DNA from 3 places in the Geobacillus sp. E263 genome. Region 1 is predicted to be linked to each of the others. Evidence: predicted binding sites of a transcription regulator. Region 1 holds the regulator's gene; each other region holds the start of a gene.

Region 1 (5,401 bases):
TCTTTATACTTCTGATCTTCATCTTGGATATTAAAGCCGACGTATTTATTCCGCTTTAACGCATCCGCACCGACGTTCGATGTCATAATGATAATCGTATTGCGGAAATCAACCGTTCTTCCTTTCGAATCAGTTAAACGCCCGTCTTCCAACACTTGCAGCAAAATGTTAAATACGTCCGGATGCGCTTTTTCCATCTCATCTAACAACACGACCGAATACGGTTTGCGGCGCACTTTTTCCGTTAGTTGACCGCCTTCCTCGTATCCGACATAGCCAGGAGGCGAACCGATTAAACGAGATGTCGAGTGCTTCTCCATATATTCCGACATATCGATGCGAATAAGTGCGTCTTCATCACCGAACATCGCTTCTGCAAGCGCTCTTGCTAATTCTGTTTTTCCAACACCAGTTGGACCGAGGAAAATGAACGAGCCAATCGGGCGTTTCGGATCTTTTAATCCAGCGCGCGCACGCCGAACTGCTTTGGCAACTGCTTTTACTGCTTCATCTTGACCAACGACGCGGGAATGTAAAATTTCTTCTAGTTTCAATAATCGTTCTGTTTCTGTTTGTGCAAGTTTTGACACCGGAATTCCTGTCCAGCTTGATACAACCATCGCAATGTCTTCCACTGTTACTTCAGAGTTTTCCTGCCCCTGTTTTTCTTTCCACGCGCGTTTCGTTTCTTCTAATTCTTCACGTAAACGTTGTTCCATATCACGCAAGGAAGCAGCTTTTTCAAATTCTTGGCTTTGTACAGCAGCATCTTTTTCTTTGCGTACTTCCTCAAGTTTTTGCTCAAGCTCCTTTAATTGTGGAGGAGCAGTAAACGAACGAAGGCGAACTTTCGAACAAGCCTCATCGATTAAATCGATTGCTTTATCTGGAAGGAAACGGTCAGTAATATAGCGGTCAGATAATTTTACTGCCTGAATAATTGCTTCATCCGAAATAGATACACGGTGATGCGCTTCATAGCGATCGCGCAATCCTTTTAAAATTTGAATCGATTCTTCTACCGTCGGTTCATCGACGTAAATTGGTTGGAAACGACGTTCTAATGCCGCGTCTTTTTCAATATATTTCCGATACTCATCCAATGTAGTCGCACCAATGCATTGCAACTCCCCACGGGCAAGCGCTGGCTTCAAGATGTTCGATGCGTCAATCGCACCTTCTGCACCACCTGCGCCAATAAGCGTATGGAGCTCATCAATGAAGAGAATGATATTTCCTGCTTGACGAATCTCATCCATCACTTTTTTCAGACGATCTTCAAATTCACCGCGGTATTTTGTACCAGCTACTACCGTTCCCATATCTAACGTCATTACTCGCTTATCGCGGAGTGTTTCTGGAACCTCATTATTTACGATTTGTTGCGCAAGACCTTCAGCAATGGCTGTTTTCCCAACCCCAGGTTCTCCGATTAACACCGGGTTATTTTTTGTACGACGGCTTAACACTTCAATAACGCGCTGAATTTCCTTGCTTCTGCCAATAACAGGGTCTAATCTTCCTTCACGAGCAATCGCCGTTAAATCGCGAGCTAAGCTGTCTAATGTTGGTGTACTTACGTGTGAAGCACCGCCTCCTGAATGACCGGAAACAGACTCATTGCTTCCAAGCAGTTGCAACACTTGTTGGCGCGCTTTATTAAGACTTACTCCCAAATTGTTAAGTACGCGGGCCGCAACTCCTTCACCTTCACGAATAAGACCTAGTAAAATATGTTCTGTTCCTACATAGGAATGGCCAAGCTTTCTCGCTTCATCCATCGATAGTTCAATTACTTTTTTCGCACGCGGCGTATAATGGATCGTATGGGAAACTTCATGGCCGCGACCGATTAACGATTCTACCTCTTTTTGAATTTTTTCCGGCCCAAGCCCTAAAGCCATTAATGCTTTTGCTGCAATTCCTTCCCCCTCGCGAATTAAACCTAATAAAATATGTTCCGTTCCAATGTTATTATGGCCAAGGCGTATTGCTTCCTCTTGAGCTAGCGCCAATACTTTTTGCGCCCGCTCCGTAAATCTTCCAAACATCATTATTCATCACCCTCCATCGCTTTTCTTTCTTCCATTTTTAGACGTTCGCGGATTAGTGCCGCCCGTCGAACATCCCGTTCTTCCGGTCTTAGCACACCGCCTGCATACTGTTGTAAAAATCCAGGTTGAGTTAAAATCATCAGCTCATTTAAAATATTGCGCGAAATATTTTTAATATATCCTAAGTCAATTCCTAAACGTACATCAGACAAACATTGCGCTGCTTCTTTCGAGTCAATAACACGGCTATTTGCTAATATCCCATAAGAACGGAATACTCTGTCTTCTAATTGTATGTTTAAAGTTTTGACTAATGTCTCCCTCGCCATTCTTTCCTGGGCAATTAATTGTTGAACAACGCTTTTCAAATCTTCCACAATATCCTCTTCCGACTTTCCTAATGTAATTTGATTTGAAATTTGGAAAATGTTACCTAACGCCTCACTGCCTTCTCCATATGTTCCGCGTACTACTAATCCTAGTTGGTTGATTGCTGGAATAATGCGGTTTATTTGCTGTGTTAAAACGAGAGCCGGGAGATGCATCATAACAGAAGCGCGCATCCCTGTTCCAACGTTTGTCGGACAGCTTGTTAAATATCCGAGTTTTTCATCAAACGCATAATTGACATGTTCCTCAATCCAATCATCAAGCTCATTAGCCACTTTTAACGCTTCTGTTAATTGAAGACCAGGAAATAAACATTGAATACGAATGTGATCCTCTTCATTAATCATAATGCTTATTTCTTCATTTTCTGAAAGCAAGCACGCCCCAAAAGGAGAATCTTCTGCCAAATGCGGGCTAATTAAATGCTTTTCTACCAATACCCTTTTTTCAATCGGTTGAAGCTCTGACATTTTTAACAATTCAAAACGACCGACAGACGGGTAAAAACGATGAGCAAATGTTTGCTCAAACAATGAAACAATTTGCTGTGCTTCCTCATTGTTAAATACTGTTGGAAACTGAAAATCAACAATGTTTCTTGCTAAACGGATACGGCTGCTTAACACGATATCAGAATCAGGCCCCTCTTGACTCATCCAAGAACTGACCGCCGTATTAAAAAACTTCTCAAACGACATATAACTACATCTCCCCCCCTCGACGTTGATGCAACTGATATTCAAGAGAGCGAATTTGATCACGAACCTCTGCCGCCTTTTCAAATTCTTCTCTCGCCACAAGTTCTTGCAGTTTTTGTTTTAACATAGCAATTTGCTTGCGCAGATGGAGTGTTCCACCTTTTCGTTTCGGTATTTTTCCAGCATGGGTTGTATTTCCGCTATGGAGTCTTTTTAATATTGGTGGTAAATATCTAGCAAATGTGCGGTAACAGTTTGAACAGCCGAAACGACCTGTTTTTGTAAACTGATGATAAGTCATTGCACACTTCTCACATTGTAAAATATCGGTGCTTTGGAACGGGCTTGACGTCATTTCTTTCATTGGAGATGAAAAATTAAGCAGGCCAGCTAATAAATTATTAAAGGAAAAGTCATCATTTCCGTAAAACATAAACATATCACTATTCTCTTGAGCGCATTGTTCGCAAAGATGAAATTCGGTTTTTTCGCCGTTTATAATTTTCGTAAAATGCACTGTTGCCGGTCTTTGATTGCATTCCTGACATATCAACTTTATCCCCTCCCTAGTTATATTTTAGCGATATCAACATCGCTCTTAGCATGCGTGCTCTCAATTCATCACGCTGGGGCAAATCGATGTATAATACAGAACGGTCCATTACGCTTAGCATAATCTTTGCTTCTCGTTCGGTAATTACTTTTTCCTCGACAAGACGATCAATAATATCTTCCGCATTTGATTGACTAATCCGATGCTGGATTAATTCTAACAGTTGATCAATTAACTGTGCTTTACTTTTTGTTTTCACTTTCATAATGCGGATGTAACCACCGCCACCGCGCTTACTCTCAACAATATATCCTCGCTCTAGCGTAAATCTTGTATTAATAACATAATTAATTTGTGAGGGAACACATTGAAATTTATCAGCAATTTCACTTCTTTTGATTTCCACAATGTCTTTACCGCTCATATTTAATACCTGTTTTAAATATTGCTCAATAATATCAGAAATGTTTGGCACTCTACCTCCTCCTTACAAACCAAGTTGACTTTGACTATATTTGACCTTACTTCTACTATATAGTTTATTATAAAAAAATGCAAGGGTCACTCACAAAAATGGCTAGTCATATGATTTCCTTTTTTTTTCGAAAATGAAACATGATTTTAGGTAATAAAAGGAAAGGGTAAGCAAATATAGAAAAAAAGAAGCATGCCTTTCATTAAGGCATGCTTCTTTTTACATTGCCTAGCAACGACCTACTCTTGCAGGGGCGCTGGCCCCAACTACCATCGGCGCTGGAGAGCTTAACTTCCGTGTTCGGGATGGGAACGGGTGTTTCCTCTCCGCTATTGTCACTAGGCAATTATCTCAATTGGACATTTATTATTATATTCCAATCATCACGTTTGTCAAGAGGGATTTCGTTCCCTCAAAACTAGATAACCGTCTGTTTGGAAGAAGCCGTTTTGCATAGGCGGCTTCCGCTTTTCCGTTGTCTAGCTCCGGTGCCTAGCTCTCTTGCGCCAAATAACCTTCTCCCTTGAGGTGCAAGCACCTCTACGGGCGAAGAACATTTTCCTTTTGGCGCTAAGCGCTCGCCTCCACTTTTCGCTTTGGTTAAGTCCTCGATCGATTAGTATCCGTCAGCTCCACGTGTCGCCACGCTTCCACCTCGGACCTATCGACCTCGTCATCTTCGAGGGATCTTACTCGCTTGACGCGATGGGAAATCTCATCTTGAGGGGGGCTTCACGCTTAGATGCTTTCAGCGCTTATCCCTTCCGCACATAGCTACCCAGCGGTGCCCCTGGCGGGACAACTGGTACACCAGCGGTGCGTCCATCCCGGTCCTCTCGTACTAAGGACAGCTCCTCTCAAATTTCCTGCGCCCGCGACGGATAGGGACCGAACTGTCTCACGACGTTCTGAACCCAGCTCGCGTACCGCTTTAATGGGCGAACAGCCCAACCCTTGGGACCGACTACAGCCCCAGGATGCGATGAGCCGACATCGAGGTGCCAAACCTCCCCGTCGATGTGGACTCTTGGGGGAGATCAGCCTGTTATCCCCGGGGTAGCTTTTATCCGTTGAGCGATGGCCCTTCCATACGGAACCACCGGATCACTAAGCCCGACTTTCGTCCCTGCTCGACCTGTCCGTCTCGCAGTCAAGCTCCCTTGTGCCTTTGCACTCTACGAATGATTTCCAACCATTCTGAGGGAACCTTTGGGCGCCTCCGTTACCTTTT
Region 2 (5,401 bases), 710 kb from region 1:
TATTGGCGCAGGACCGATTCGAATCGGGCAAGGAATCGAGTTTGATTACAGCTCTGTCCACAGTGTGTACGCACTTCAAGAAGAAGGATATGAAACGGTATTGATGAACAATAATCCGGAAACCGTCAGCACTGATTTTGCTGTGGCTGACCGTCTCTATTTCGAGCCGCTTACTTTAGAAGAAGTGTTGAACGTGATAGAAGCGGAACAGATTAAAAAAGTCATTGTTCAGTTCGGAGGACAGACGGCAATTAATCTCGTGAAAGGGCTCGAAGAAGCGAATATCACTCTTCTCGGCGTCACTTATGATGTGATTGACCAGCTTGAAGATCGTGATCGTTTTTATCAGCTATTAGAAGAATTGGACATTCCACACGTACCGGGAATGATGGCAAATAACGAAGAAGAACTTATTTCGAACGCCAAAAAAATCGGTTATCCGATATTGCTTCGTCCTTCTTATGTCATTGGCGGCAGAGGAATGTTCATTGTGAAAAATGAACAACAATTATGCGCGCTGCTAGAGCAGCGAATAATTACGTACCCTGTGCTGATCGATGCATATTTAGACGGAAAAGAAGCAGAAGTCGATGTTGTTGCGGATGGAAACGATATTTTACTTCCGACGATTATCGAACATGTGGAAAAGGCTGGAGTACATTCAGGAGACAGCTATGCAATGCTGCCAGCGCAAACGATTACGGATGAAGAACAATCCAAAATCATTACGTACGCCGAAAAAATTGTAAAGAAATTACAATTTAAAGGCATTATGAATATTCAATATGTCATTGCCAACGGTCAGGTATACGTATTGGAAGTGAACCCGCGCGCAAGCCGGACCGTTCCGATCGTCAGCAAGGCAACAGGCATACCGCTCGCGCAAATTGCGACAAAATTATTGCTTGGGAAATGTTTAAGCGATGTCGTTGACGAAAAACAGCGGCGTTTGGCGAGCTTGCCATATATTGTTTTAAAATATCCGGTATTTTCGACATATAAATTGCCGGGAGTCGATCCGCTTGTTGGACCAGAAATGAAGTCGACGGGAGAAGGAATCAGCATTGCAAAAACAATGGAAGAAGCGGCGGCAAAGGCGTTTTATTCGTATTTAGCAAAAAAACATAAAGCACGAGAAATTTATGTGAACGGTGAAATAAGCGATGAACTTCTTCAAATCATAAAGGAAAAACAATTAATCATTGTTTCCGACATACCGTTTTCCGAATGGATAAAACGAAAGGAAGCGTTAGCGTTTTTAGATTTGCAAAAAGACGGAAACAGCCAATATAGAATGCTTGCGTTGTCCCGGCAAATTATGACGTTTACAGAAATCGAAACGTTCTGTCTCTTTTTACAAGCAGTCGGTGTGAAAAAGTTTTCTGTTTCATCCATTCAAGAATGGCTTGAAAAGAAAAAACAAATCGAGAAAGCGGTGATTATATGAAAACAGTCGTTTCATTAAAAGGAAAAGATTTTTTAACATTAATGGACATTTCAACAGAAGATATTCATTATTTGTTGACACTTGCCAAGGAATTAAAGCAAAAACAGCTTGCCGGACAATTGTATACTCCGCTTGTTGGAAAAACGTTAGCGATGATTTTTGAAAAACCATCCACCCGCACGAGAGTATCATTTGAGGTGGGAATGACCCAGCTCGGTGGTAGTGCGCTTTATTTAAATAGCAATGATTTGCAGCTTGGACGAGGAGAAACGATCGCCGATACGGCGAGAGTATTATCGCAATATGTTGACGCGATTATGATTCGCACATTCGCTCATCAAAAATTGAAGGAGCTCGCTGAATATGCGACGATTCCGGTTATTAACGGACTGACCGATGATGATCACCCGTGTCAAGCGCTGGCTGACTTATTAACGATTTATGAAGTGAAGAATACGTTAAAAGGATTGAAACTTGCCTATGTCGGTGATGGCAACAACGTCGCACACGCGCTTATGATTGCGGCTGCAAAAGTTGGCATGGACTGTGTGATCGCTTGCCCGGCTGGTTATGAGCCAAAAGAGAAGTATGTAAATGCGGCAATGCAAATTGGAAAACAAACAGGAGCGAATGTTGCAGTCACGCATAATCCAGTCGAAGCGGTCACCAACGCGGACATCATTTATACAGACGTATGGACGAGCATGGGGCAAGAACAAGAAAGCGAGCAGCGTCTTGCGGTGTTTCAACCGTTTCAAGTCAATTGCGAATTAGCAAAGCATGCAAAACCTGATTATATGTTTCTTCATTGCTTGCCAGCCCACCGCGATGAAGAAGTAACAGCCGATGTGATTGATGGACCAAATTCGTTTGTCTTCCAACAGGCTGGAAATCGGCTTCACGTACAGAAGGCGATTTTACTATCGTTATTATGACGAAATCGCACCGGAGATATGCCGGTGCTTTTTTCATGCAGCCATTATTTGTATGGTTATGAATAATGAACAGACGGGAATGATAAAAATATACTTCGGATAAGGGGGGATGCTGCAATGGGACAACAGCGCCATTTCCAACCAGGCGACAAAGCGCCGAACAACGGTATATATATTGAAATTGGCGAAACAGGCGATAACGTCAAAAATCCAAAAAAAATAAAACTAAAAGCAGGAGATACGTTCCCGGAAACATCAAATCACAATCGCCACTGGACATATAAGAGAAAACCATAATAAAGAAAAGCGGAGGCGGCCCAATTTCGCCTAAAGGCTGCCCACGTCCTGTGGGCAACGGCGAAATGTCGTCATCCTGGCTCCCCCGAAGCGAAATGTTCTTCGACCGCTGAAGTGCTTGCACTTCAAGGGAGAAGGTTATTTCGCACAAGAGAGCTAGCCGCCGAGCTGGACAAGAAGAAAAGCGGAGGCGGCCCAATTTCGCCTAAAGGCTGCCCACGTCCTGTGGGTAACGGCGAAATGTCGCCATCCCGGTTCCGTATATTCCCCACTACAAAGCCATTCCTATATTGGAGTGGCTTTCTATTTGAAAAGAAAAGTCGGCATCCGCTATAATATACTTAAAAGTCAAAAAAGGTCAAAAGAGAGGGAAAGTCGATGAACGCAAATAAGTTTACGGAGAAAGTGCAGGAGGCTTTTCTTGAGGCTCAATCGATTGCCATTCGGCACAATCATCAGCAACTCGATGTCGAACACTTGCTGCTCGCATTATTGCAGCAAGAAGAAGGGCTTGCGAGAAGAATCTTCACACTGCTTCGAGTTAATATAGACGCATTCACTCATGAACTGCAAATGTTGTTAAAGAAAAAGCCAGAAGTGCTTGGGGCTGGTGCGGAAAACCTTTATATGTCCCAACGGCTGCAGCGATTGTTGACAAAAGCGGAAGAAGAAGCAAAAAATATGCAAGACGAATATATTTCTGTTGAGCATTTACTGCTTGCCTTTACATCGGAGGCCGATGATATCGGACGGCTTTTTCATCGTTACAACATTAACCGTTCTTCATTGTTGCACGTATTAACGGAAATAAGGGGGAATCAGCGCGTGACAAGTCCAAATCCAGAAGCTACATATGAAGCATTAAAAAAATACGGCCGCGATTTAGTCGCTGAAGTGAAAGCGGGAAAAATTGATCCTGTCATTGGTCGTGATAGCGAAATTCGCCGTGTTATTCGCATTTTATCACGCAAAACGAAAAACAACCCGGTGCTTATCGGGGAACCGGGTGTTGGGAAAACAGCGATTGTCGAAGGATTGGCGCAACGCATCGTTCGCAAAGATGTTCCGGAAGGATTGAAGGATAAGACGATTTTTGCTTTAGATATGAGCTCGCTCGTCGCCGGGGCGAAGTTTCGCGGCGAATTTGAAGAACGTCTAAAAGCGGTATTGAATGAAATAAAGAAAAGCGAAGGGAGAATTATTTTATTTATCGATGAATTGCATACGATTGTCGGTGCCGGAAGGGCAGAAGGAGCGATAGATGCGGGCAACATGTTAAAGCCGATGTTGGCGCGCGGCGAGCTGCATTGCATCGGTGCAACCACACTTGACGAATACCGGCAATACATTGAGAAAGATCCGGCACTCGAACGGCGCTTCCAGCAAGTTCTTGTCGAAGAACCGAGCGTGGAAGATACGATTTCGATTTTGCGCGGCTTAAAAGAGCGGTTTGAGGTTCATCACGGTGTAAAAATTCATGACCGTGCCCTTGTTGCGGCGGCGACATTGGCCGATCGCTACATTTCGGATCGATTTTTGCCTGACAAAGCGATTGACTTAGTCGATGAAGCATGTGCGACCATCCGTACCGAAATGGATTCCATGCCATCGGAGCTGGATGAAGTGATGCGCCGCGTCATGCAATTGGAAATCGAAGAAGCAGCATTGCGAAAAGAAACAGACGAAGCGAGTAAAGAACGTCTTGAAGCGCTCACCAAAGAGCTGGCTGACTTACGGGAAAAAGCGAACAGCATGAAAGCCCAATGGCAAAAGGAAAAAGAAGCGATTCAGCGCGTGCGTGACGTTCGCGAAGCGCTTGAAAAAGCAAAGCGGGAATTAGAAGAAGCGGAAAATGAATACGATTTAAATAAAGCAGCAGAACTTCGTCACGGCCGCATTCCGCAGTTAGAAAAACAATTAAAGCAGCTTGAACAAGAAATGAATGAAAATAATAAAGAAGGGCGCCTTCTCCGCGAAGAAGTAACAGAGGAAGAAATTGCGGAAATCGTTTCGCGATGGACGGGAATCCCGTTAACGAAATTAGTCGAAGGAGAGCGGGAAAAGTTATTGCGTCTGCATGAATTGCTGCATGAACGAGTCATCGGTCAAGATGAAGCGGTTGAACTTGTTGCTGATGCGGTGTTGCGGGCGCGTGCTGGCATTAAAGATCCTAATCGTCCGATTGGTTCCTTTATCTTTTTAGGACCGACAGGAGTCGGGAAAACAGAACTAGCAAAAACGCTCGCACAAGCGTTGTTTGACAGTGAAGAACAAATGATCCGCATCGATATGTCCGAGTATATGGAAAAACATGCTGTTTCTCGCTTGATTGGAGCTCCTCCGGGCTATGTCGGCTATGAAGAAGGAGGACAGCTAACGGAAGCGGTGCGGCGCAAACCGTATTCCGTCATCCTGTTAGACGAAATTGAAAAGGCGCATCCAGAAGTGTTCAATATTTTATTGCAAATGCTGGATGATGGGCGTATTACTGACTCGCAAGGACGTACCGTTGATTTTAAAAATACGGTTGTGATTATGACATCGAATATCGGGTCGCATTTATTGCTAGAAGGAGTTACGGAAAATGGAGAGATTAAAGAAGAGACGCGTAAGCAAGTATTACAGCAATTGCGCGCGCATTTCCGCCCGGAATTTTTAAACCGAATCGACGACATTGTTTTATTTAAGCCGTTAACCATGAATGAAATAAAAGGAATCGTGA
Region 3 (5,401 bases), 580 kb from region 1:
TCTGCGGATTTGATCGTCATCGGTCCGGGAAGTTTATATACGAGTATTTTGCCAAATTTACTTGTGCCGAAAATCGGGCAAGAAGTTTGTCAAGCAAAAGCAAAAAAAGTGTATATATGTAATGTGATGACCCAAGCGGGTGAGACGCTGCACTACACGGTAAGCGACCATGTCAAAGCGCTCCATGACCATATGGGATGTTTATTTTTGGATGTCGTTGTTGTGAATAATGGTCATATTCCGGAAGAAATTCAAAAACGTTATGCAGAAGAGCTGGCGGAACCGGTGAAGGATGATAGCGACCGGCTCATCGATTTAGGAATTCAAGTGATTCGCGATAATATCGTCAGCTATGAAGATCACGTCATTCGTCACGATACGAAAAAAGTGGCATCGTTACTTATTTCGCTGATTACAGCACCTCCTTCCTCCTGATTACGATGAATGAACCGTTGGAGGTGACTAACCATGTCGTTTGCGTCAGAAACGAAAAAAGAACTAACGAATTTGGAAGTGAAACCGTGCTGTTTAAAAGCAGAATTGTCAGCGCTTCTGCGCATGAATGGTTTGCTGTCTTTTTCCAATCAGCAAATGATTGTGGATGTGCAAACGGAAAATGCCGCGATCGCGCGAAGAATTTATACTCTTTTAAAAAAAGGGTATACGGTAACAGTAGAACTATTGGTTCGAAAAAAAATGCGCCTGAAAAAAAATAATGTATACATCGTTCGAATTATTGACGGCGCTCATGAACTATTAAAGGATTTAAAAATATTGAAGGAGGATTTTTCACTAATTCGCGTGATTTCACCAGAATTAGTGAAAAAAAAGTGCTGTAAGCGTTCTTATTTGCGCGGTGCGTTTCTTGCCGGAGGATCTGTAAACAATCCGGAAACGTCATCGTACCATTTAGAAATTTTTTCTCTTTATGAAGAACATAACAATTCATTATGTGAATTAATGAACAGCCACTTTTTTCTTAATGCCAAAACATTGGAACGAAAAAAAGGGTTTATTACGTATTTAAAAGAAGCGGAAAAAATCTCTGAGTTTTTAAATATTATTGGGGCACATCAAGCGTTATTGCGCTTTGAAGATATTCGCATTGTACGCGATATGAGAAATTCGGTAAACCGTCTTGTCAATTGCGAAACAGCAAACTTAAATAAAACGATTGGCGCAGCGCTTCGCCAAGTAGAAAACATTCGTTATATTGATGAAACCATCGGATTAAGCGCCCTTCCTGATAAATTGCGGGAAATTGCGGAATTGCGGATGATGTATCAAGACGTAACGTTAAAAGAATTAGGCGAGTTAGTATCCGGTGGAAAGATTAGTAAATCAGGAATTAATCACCGTCTGCGAAAAATTGATGAGATTGCGGAACGATTGCGGGCAGGTAAGCCTGTTGATTTTCATAAGTCATTATAAAAAAGGGGAGATGGAGAATGGTAGAGAAACAAGTAGAAGTGCGATTAAAAACGGGATTACAAGCACGCCCGGCAGCGTTGTTTGTTCAGGAAGCGAATCGCTTTTCTTCCGATATTTATCTAGAAAAAGACGGAAAGAAAGTGAACGCAAAAAGCATTATGGGGCTAATGAGCCTTGCGATCAGCACCGGTTCTGTCATTAAGTTGATTGCGGATGGTCCGGATGAAAACGAAGCAATTGAAAAATTGGCAAACTATGTACAAAAAGAAAAATAAAGAATAGGCTGCTTCTATGTCAAGCGAAGCAGCCTGTTTTTTCATGTTTTATTTTTCATCGATGCGTGTTAATACACGGTCGATAATGCCGTATTCTTGTGCTTTTTGCGCCGTCATGAAGTTATCGCGGTCTGTATCGCGTTCAATCACTTCGACTGGTTGGCCAGTATTTTCAGCAAGAATGCGATTTAACTTATCGCGCAAGAAGAGAATCCGTTTTGCGGCGATTTCAATTTCTGTGGCTTGACCTTGCGCGCCGCCAAGCGGTTGGTGAATCATAATTTCGCTGTTTGGCAAGGCAAACCGTTTTCCTTTTGCTCCTGCGGCAAGCAAGAACGCACCCATCGAAGCAGCCATACCGATACAAATTGTAGAAACGTCTGGCTTAATAAATTGCATCGTATCATAAATTGCCAAGCCAGCAGTAATCGAACCACCTGGGCTATTGATGTAAAGCGAAATATCTTTTTCAGGATCCTCGGCCGCTAAAAATAATAATTGGGAAACGATCGAGTTTGCCACTTGGTCATCAATTGGGCTGCCAAGAATAATAATGCGGTCTTTTAATAAACGAGAATAAATGTCGTAAGCACGTTCTCCACGGCTTGTTTGCTCAATAACTGTAGGAATTAAATTCATGAAGCTTCCTCCTTTACCAATCGCTTAATCATATGTACCTCTATCATACCTAAATGGTCAATGAAGGTCAAACAAAAAATATCGGCCTTACTTTATTATTATTCGCTATAAACGTAGGACATCCCTTTTTTCATCATAACCTCTTTTTCATTTTTTAAACACATTTTCCCTCTTGCAATATAAAGGTGTTTTCAATATAATTGAATATGCAACTGATAATAGCAACTAAATATAATGCCCTCGTAGTGTAGTGGATAGCACGAGAGATTCCGGTTCTCTTAGCGTGGGTTCGAATCCTGCCGAGGGCGTATCAAGTGAAAACCTGCTGCGAAACGTAGCAGGTTTTTTTGTGCCTTGAATATAATATAATCAACAGTCTGGCTCGATGATCGACTGTTGGCGTACCAATCTGCCTTTTTGAATGACGGATAAAGTTCAGTCACCGCCAATGGTTTTATAAACAATAGGTTTAACAATTATTTTTTTATATACCGCCGGGGCGACAGTATTGTACAATAAAAAAAAGGGGGCTTGACAATGAGGGCCGAATTATTGCAGGAGCAGCGACTGAAGCTATCGCTTACAAAGGAATTGACTCAAGCGATTGAACTATTGCAATATTCTGCTGTGGAATTACAGTCCTTTTTGTATGAGCAGTCGTTGGAAAATCCTTTTCTCGAAATTCGCGACTACCGGTTAAAGCGAAACTTCCGCAACTTATCGGATAAGGAAAAACAGCAGTGGATTGAAAATATGAGCACTTATTCGGAAACGCTTTCATCATATTTAACTGCACAGCTTCCAGCTCTTTCGCTTTCGGAACACGAAGAACGCATCGTGCATTATATGATTGCTTGCCTTGATGAAGATGGGTATTTGCGGGTAAATATCGAAGAAATTGCAGAACGATTTGCTATTTCCAAACAGGAAGCAGAAAAGGCGCTTCAGATCATTCAGTCATTAGAGCCGGCTGGCGTTGGCGCCCGCAACTTGCAAGAATGTTTATATTTACAGTTAAAGCGCTTACCATATCGCGATGAATTCGCGGAACAGATTATACAGCACCATTTTTCGTTATTTGTCGAAAAAGCTTGGAAAACGTTGGCGAAACAACTTGGCGTGGATATCGCTTCATTGCAGCGTGTATGGGATTTAATTCGCACGCTTGAACCGCGTCCTGGCATCCATTATACAAAAGAGAGACCGCATTTTATTGTTCCCGATATAATTGTCCAACGCAGCGAAGAAGGTGATTGGCGCATTTTTTACAATGAAGATGTGCATCCGGAACTCATCTGGAATCGGGGATACGAGCAAAAGATTTCCAGCTGTCAAGACGGGCAGGTTCACGCGTTTGTAAAAGATAAATATCGCCAGTTTTTATGGTTAGCAAAAAGTCTGGAACAGCGCAAACAAACATTGCTGAACATTATGCATGTCATTGTCGATAAACAAAAACAATGTTTTGAAACTGGTTTTGCAGCCTTAAAGCCCCTTACAATGCGCGAAGTTGCGGAAGAGCTTGGCATTCACGAATCTACTGTCAGCCGCGCGGTAAAAAACAAATATGTTCAAGCGCCGTTTGGCACAGTGGAACTTCGCCGCTTTTTTTCAAGCGCTGTTTCTTCTGTTTACATGGATGAAGATGCTGCCTCTTCTGTAAAAGTAAAAATGTTTATCAAGCAGTTAATTGAACAGGAAAATAAGCAGGAGCCGCTTTCTGACCAAAAGCTCGCCGATTTATTACATGAGCAATACGGTGTGGTGATCTCGCGCAGAACGGTCGCAAAATATCGCGAACAACTGCATATTCCATCTTCTGCAAAACGAAAACAGTATGTAGGGAAGTGACAGCAAGTGATCATCAACTTATATTCGAAAACAAACTGTCCGTTATGTGATAAAGCAAAACAAGTGTTGCAAGAACTGCAAAAGGAATTCTCGTTTCAAATCAATGAAATTGATATTTATCAAGATGATGTTTTGCTGGAAAAATATCAATTGATGATTCCGGTTGTCGAAATCGATGGGGAAGAAGTAGCTTTTGGCATAGTTCAAAAAGATGTCATAAGAAAGCGTTTACTTGAGGTTGGAAATAGTTGAACATGATTATTCCTCCTGTTACAATGAAATTGTGGCAGGGGGAATTTTTTTCACACAAGCGGGACATAATAAGTCATAGCGGGACAATTAATGTCCATATATTTTGCAAGGAGAAGGGGACCAATGCAATCATTAATTGAAGCGCAAAAAAAATTATTGCCCGACCTTCTTGAAGTTATGCAAAAACGATATCGTATTTTGCACTATATTTCGCTGATGCAGCCAATCGGGAGGAGAGTACTGTCGGGCAGTTTAGGAATAACTGAGCGTGTGCTTCGTTCGGAAGTGCAGTTTTTGAAAGAGCAAAATTTGCTAACCATCAGTTCCGCCGGCATGAGTTTGACCCAAGAAGGCAAGGAATTGTTGCATACGCTCGAGGATGTCATGAGAGAATTATTAGGCCTAAAAGATTTAGAAACAAAATTAATGGAGAAACTTCATATTGAAGGGGTTATCGTTGTTGCTGGAGATAGTGACCTTTCTCCTTGGGTAAAAAAAGAAATGGGAAGAGCTTGTGTGACCTGCATGAAAGAAAGATTGACAAATGGCGATATTGTGGCAGTGACTGGAGGAACAACCCTTGCCGCTGTTGCCGAGATGATGACTCCCGATACGAAGCTAAACAATATTTTATTTGTTCCTGCAAGGGGCGGCTTAGGTGAGGATGTGAAAAACCAAGCAAATACAATTTGTGCAAGGATGGCGGAAAAAGCGTTAGGAAATTATCGGCTTCTTCATGTTCCTGACCATCTAAGCCGCGAGGCGTATGAGTCTTTAATTGAAGAGCCGACGGTGAAAGAAGTGCTGGAACTCATTAAATCATGTCGCATGGTCGTGCATGGAATCGGTGATGCTGTCACAATGGCAGAACGCCGGAAAACCTCAAAAGAGGATATGGAGAAAATTAAAGCACGACATGCGGTTGCCGAAGCGTTTGGCTATTACTTTAATGA

Evidence for each region. Region 1 encodes CtsR, which represses protease genes until heat stress. Its sites were predicted from a motif close to ATGGTCAATAAAGGTCAAACA; they were not measured.
Region 2: clpB (ATP-dependent chaperone ClpB) is a predicted target of CtsR. The motif match lies at 3,024-3,044, and genes of this name have one in related genera.
Region 3: clpP (ATP-dependent Clp endopeptidase proteolytic subunit ClpP) is a predicted target of CtsR. The motif match lies at 2,399-2,419, and genes of this name have one in related genera.

What each region holds. Positions count from the first base shown of each region.
Region 1 is NZ_CP041632.1:3,374,868-3,380,268, forward strand. Features, by position in the region: gene clpC (ATP-dependent protease ATP-binding subunit ClpC) at 1-2,054, opposite strand, end outside; gene mcsB (protein-arginine kinase McsB) at 2,054-3,142, opposite strand; gene mcsA (protein-arginine kinase activator protein McsA) at 3,147-3,695, opposite strand; gene FNL97_RS17325 (CtsR family transcriptional regulator) at 3,709-4,170, opposite strand; rRNA gene rrf (5S ribosomal RNA) at 4,397-4,513, opposite strand; rRNA gene FNL97_RS17335 (23S ribosomal RNA) at 4,767-5,401, opposite strand, start outside.
Region 2 is NZ_CP041632.1:2,661,770-2,667,170, reverse strand. Features, by position in the region: gene carB (carbamoyl-phosphate synthase (glutamine-hydrolyzing) large subunit) at 1-1,447, shown strand, start outside; gene argF (ornithine carbamoyltransferase) at 1,444-2,382, shown strand; gene FNL97_RS13670 (YjzC family protein) at 2,500-2,679, shown strand; gene clpB (ATP-dependent chaperone ClpB) at 3,058-5,401, shown strand, end outside.
Region 3 is NZ_CP041632.1:477,863-483,263, forward strand. Features, by position in the region: gene mgfK (gluconeogenesis morphogenetic factor MgfK) at 1-435, shown strand, start outside; gene whiA (DNA-binding protein WhiA) at 469-1,431, shown strand; gene FNL97_RS02360 (HPr family phosphocarrier protein) at 1,449-1,706, shown strand; gene clpP (ATP-dependent Clp endopeptidase proteolytic subunit ClpP) at 1,755-2,345, opposite strand; tRNA gene FNL97_RS02370 (tRNA-Arg) at 2,582-2,653, shown strand; gene rpoN (RNA polymerase factor sigma-54) at 2,883-4,196, shown strand; gene FNL97_RS02380 (glutaredoxin family protein) at 4,203-4,448, shown strand; gene FNL97_RS02385 (sugar-binding transcriptional regulator) at 4,572-5,401, shown strand, end outside.